Regions from separate parts of the Kitasatospora sp. NPDC001261 genome, predicted to be linked through region 2. Evidence: predicted binding sites of a transcription regulator. Region 2 holds the regulator's gene; the other holds the start of a gene.
What was found. Region 2 encodes HrcA, which represses chaperone genes, less so after heat shock. Its sites were predicted from a motif close to TTNGCACTCNGNNNNNCNGAGTGCNAA; they were not measured.
Positions count from the first base shown of each region.

Region 1 (2,385 bases), on a different contig from region 2:
ACGGCGCCCGCCGGTCAGCGCAGCGGCGCGACCAGCGCGTCGCGGATCTCGGTCAGCAGTTGGACCTCCTTGGCCTCGGCCTCCGCCGCCTCCTCGGCGAGGCTCTTGCGGTGGGCCGCCAGCCTGTTCATGGGCACGATCAGGGCGAAGTAGACGACCGCCGCGGTGATCAGGAACTGGAGCACGGCGCTGAGCACCGATCCCCACAGGATGAGGATCCCGGACGTGACCTCACCGGTCGGGCTCACCTCGCAGGGCCCCTTGAGGCAGGAACTGTAGGACGCGAGGTCCTTGGTCCCGAAGACGCCGACGATCGGATTGATCACGCCTTTGACGAAGGCGTTGACGATGTTGGTGAAAGCCGCGCCGATGACCACGGCGACGGCGAGTTCGACGACATTTCCACGCAGCAGGAATTCCTTGAAGCCTTTCATGCCGCCTCGAACGACGAAGTCGCCTCCCGGTTACGGGTGATCTTCCGCAGCCCCGGACTGACAACCCGTCCGGCCCAGTGCGCCTCCCTGGGGCGGTGGCAGCCCGGCCCGCGCGGGCCCCAGTGCCAGCGCCGACGCCACCGCGAGCAGCACCAGGACGGGCACGGCGGCCCGCCGCCGCACCGCACTGCGCCAGCGGTGCCACCCGCCGCACCCGCGCCGGATCGGCGGGAAGCTCGGCAGCTCCTGCCGGGGCGGCACGGCGGGCGCGGGCAGTGGCAGCGGCAGGGGGAGGGAGAAGCTCGCGGTCGTCATCGACGCACCTCCGGGGTGTCGGCGGGCCGGCCCCTCGCGGACCGACCGGATGCCCACACGATGGGCGTTTCCGGCGAACTCGGAAAGCCCTTTCCCCAGGCCTGTGGACAACTCGCCCCTGTGGACAACTTCGTTCACTCGCCGGAGTGAGGTCGACCCCTCCGGGGTGACAGGGCGCCCGGGCGGGCATGCGAAAAGGCCCGCCGCCCCGCGTGGAAGCGGGGTCGACGGGCCTTTCCCGGGTCTACGGGCCGTCCGGGCCGATGGTGCCCGGCGCCGGGATCAGCTCGCGGCCGGAGCCGGGCTGGACGAGGTCGAGGAGCCGGAGCCCGACGACGTCGACGAGGAGGACGTGGACGCGGTGGACGACGTCGAGGGGGTCGACGACGACCCGGCGCCCACCGAGCTGCTGGAGGACGAACGGCTGTCGGTCCGGTAGAAGCCGGAGCCCTTGAACACGACGCCCACGGCCGAGAAGACCTTGCGGAGCCGTCCCTGGCAGTCGGGGCACGTGGTCAGCGCCTCGTCGGTGAACTTCTGCACCGCCTCCAGGCCGTTGCCGCACTCGGTGCACTGGTACTGGTACGTGGGCACTTGTCTTCCTCCTGGCACTCTCGCCTGATGAGTGCTAACGATGGTCAATGATGCGGCATTCCGCGGGATCAGTCCAGCGACCCCGGTGTGAGATCGGCCCCGGAACACCCGTCGGCCGCCGTCGGCCCGGTTCCCGGACGACACCCGCGCAGCCTCCGGCCGCCGTCGGCTCAGCACCGGCGGCCGGAGGCCCGGCCCCCGGCCGCCGCCCCGCTCAGCCCTCGGCGACACCCGCCAGCTGCATCGGACGCCCGCCCTCCGCGGTCCCCGCAGCGGCGGTCTCCTCGCCCCGCGGCGCCACCAGCAGGTGCCGCAGCGAGGCCAGCACGACCAGTCCGAGCCCGGCCCCGACCACCGGCACCAGGAACCCGGTGGAGGGCCCGTGCCCGTCGATCAGCCGGCCGGCCGCCATCGAGCCGACCGCCAGTCCCAGCCCGATGGCGCCGGTCAGCCAGGTGAAGGCCTCGGTCTTGGCCCCGTCCGCGACCAGCGTCTCGACCAGGGTGTAGCCGCTGATCAGGGTCGGCGCGATGGCCAGCCCGCAGACCAGCCCGGCGACGGTCAGCGCGACCAGGTTGGGCATCGCCCACAGCACCGAGCAGCCCAGCACCAGCAGCGCGTAGCTGAACAGCATCCGCTGCTGCACCGGCCGCCGCCAGGCGATCACGCCGTACAGCACGCCGGCCAGCATGGAGCCGCCGGCGAAGATCCCGTACACGGTGCCGCCGGCGTCGTGCTGCCCGACCGAGTCGGCGAAGGCGTTCACCGAGACCTGCATGCCGCCGAACACCGCGCCGACCCCGAGGAAGGTCCCGGCCAGCAGCCGGACGCCGGGGGAGGCGAGCGCCGAGGCGCGCCTGGTGCCGGGCTGCGGCACGATCCGGGCCGGGGCGGTGCCCCGCTGGGCGGCGAAGGCCAGGCCGCCGACGAGGGTCAGCGCGGCCTCGGCGACCAGGGCGGTGGCCGGGTTGGCGAGGGCGGCGATGCCGGAGGCCAGGATCGGGCCGATCACGAAGGTGAACTCGTCCGTCACGGACTCGAA
Region 1 is NZ_JBIAXP010000033.1:75,780-78,164, reverse strand. Features, by position in the region: gene mscL (large conductance mechanosensitive channel protein MscL) at 15-434, opposite strand; gene ACFY4B_RS35060 (hypothetical protein) at 465-749, opposite strand; gene ACFY4B_RS35055 (FmdB family zinc ribbon protein) at 1,032-1,343, opposite strand; gene ACFY4B_RS35050 (MFS transporter) at 1,558-2,385, opposite strand, start outside.
Region 1: ACFY4B_RS35055 (FmdB family zinc ribbon protein) is a predicted target of HrcA. The motif match lies at 1,355-1,381, and genes of this name have one in related genera.

Region 2 (2,385 bases):
TGCCGGGCCGGATGTCGACCTCCTCCAGGCCGTCCAGGGTCTGCAGCGGCACCTGGGTGCCGAGCGCCGCCGCCGTCATCGGGATGGTGACGGTGCAGTGCAGGTCGTCCCCGCGCCGCTGGAAGATCGTGTGGGTGGTCTCGGCGATCTCGACGTACAGGTCGCCGGCCGGGCCGCCGCCGGGGCCGACCTCGCCCTCGCCGGCCAGCTGGATCCGGGTGCCGTTGTCGACACCGGCCGGGATCTTGACGGTCAGCGTGCGGCGGGCGCGCACCCGGCCGTCGCCGGCGCACTCCGGGCACGGGGTCGGCACGACGGTGCCGAAGCCCTGGCACTGCGGGCAGGGGCGGGAGGTCATGACCTGGCCCAGGAAGGACCGGGTGACCTGGGAGACCTCGCCCTTGCCGCGGCACATGTCACAGGTCTGCGCCGAGGTGCCGGGGGCCGCGCCCTCGCCGCTGCACGTGGTGCAGGTGACGGCGGTGTCGACCTGGAGCTCCTTGGTGGTGCCGAAAGCGGCCTCCTCCAGGGTGATCTCCAGCCGGATCATGGCGTCCTGGCCCCGGCGGGTGCGCGAGCGCGGGCCTCGCTGGCCGGCCGCGGCGCCGAAGAAGGCGTCCATGATGTCGGAGAAGCCGAAGCCCGCCGCGCCGGCGCCGAAGCCGCCCGCGCCGCCGCCCGGGGACAGCGGGTCCCCGCCGAGGTCGTAGACCTGGCGCTTCTGCGGATCGGAGAGCACCTCGTAAGCGGCGTTGATCTCCTTGAACCGCTCCTGCGTCTTCGGGTCCGGGTTGACGTCCGGGTGCAGTTCGCGCGCCAGGCGCCGGAACGCCTTCTTGATCTCGTCCTGCCCCGCATCCCGTCGGACGCCGAGTACCGCGTAGTAGTCCGTGGCCACCAAATGCTCCGCTTGTTCCGCCTGTAGTAGTGCTGCGACTGGTCACCGCCGCCGGATTTCCGACGGCGGCCTTTGCTAGGACTCGGCCAGGATCTGGCCCACGTACCGCGCCACCGCTCGCACCGCCCCCATTGTGCCCGGGTAGTCCATCCGGGTCGGACCGATCACACCCAGTTTCGCCACGCTCTCGTCGCCCGAACCGTAGCCGACCGAGACGATGGACGTGGAAGTCAGCCCCTCGTAGGTGTTCTCCCGCCCGATCCGGACCGTCATCGCGGCGTCCGCGGTCTCACCCAGGAGGCGGAGCAGGACGACCTGCTCCTCCAGGGCCTCCAGCACCGGCTGGATGCTGAGCGGGAAGTCGTGCCCGAAGCGGGTCAGGTTGGCCGTGCCGGCCAGCATGATCCGCTCCTCGTTCTGCTCGGCGAGCGTCTCGAACAGGGTCGCCAGGACCGTGCTGACGGTCGGCCGCTCGGCCGGTTCGAACTGCGCCGGCAGCTCCTCCAGCAGCCCCGGGACCTCCGGGAGGCGCCGGCCGGCGGCCCTCGCGTTGATCCGGGCCCGCAGGTCCGCCAGCACCGTCTCGCCGACCGGGCCCGGGCAGTCGACCATCCGCTGCTCGACCCGGCCGGTGTTGGTGATCAGCACCAGCATCACCTTGGCCGGGGCCAGCGCCACCAGCTCGATGTGCCGGACGGTGGAGCGCGTCAGCGAGGGGTACTGCACCACCGCGACCTGCCGGGTCAGCTGGGCGAGCAGCCGCACGGTGCGCGCGACCACGTCGTCCAGGTCGACCGCGCCGTCCAGGAAGTGCCGGATGGCCCGGCGCTCGGGGGCGCTCATCGGCTTGATCTCGGCGAGCTTGTCGACGAAGAGGCGGTACCCCTTGTCGGTCGGGATGCGGCCGGCGCTGGTGTGCGGCTGGTGGATGTAGCCCTCCTCCTCCAGCGCCGCCATGTCGTTGCGGACGGTCGCCGGCGAGACCCCGAGGTTGTGCCGTTCCACCAGGGCCTTGGAGCCGACCGGCTCCTCGGTGCCCACGTAGTCCTGCACGATCGCGCGGAGCACGGCGAGCTTGCGTTCGTCCAGCTGGCGGACCTCACCGGCCATGGGGCACGCACCTCCGTCTTCGCACGTTGTCCGACTGTGTCCCTTGCTGCTGCGGGCCGCTCCGAAGACCCTTGCCCTGGCACTCTGAACACGCGAGTGCCAAAACCGTACCTGCCAGTGTAAGGCCCGGGTCCTACGGCAGGAACGGCCGGACCGGGGTGATCCTCCCCGCAGTTCCGCTCACGGCCCGCGGGGCCCCGGCGGTTCGATCCTCCCGGCGCCGGGGTGGTGCCGGGAGGCCGTCCGGGTGGCAGCATCGAAAGCGACGGCGAATGGAGGAGCAAGCGATGTCGAGCTCGGGCCAGCACACCCGTTTCGCGCCGGACCGCGGCCTGACCGGCCGCATGGTCGCGACGATGTTCGTGATCGGGCTGCTG
Region 2 is NZ_JBIAXP010000001.1:504,040-506,424, forward strand. Features, by position in the region: gene dnaJ (molecular chaperone DnaJ) at 1-898, opposite strand, end outside; gene hrcA (heat-inducible transcriptional repressor HrcA) at 974-2,008, opposite strand; gene htpX (zinc metalloprotease HtpX) at 2,296-2,385, shown strand, end outside.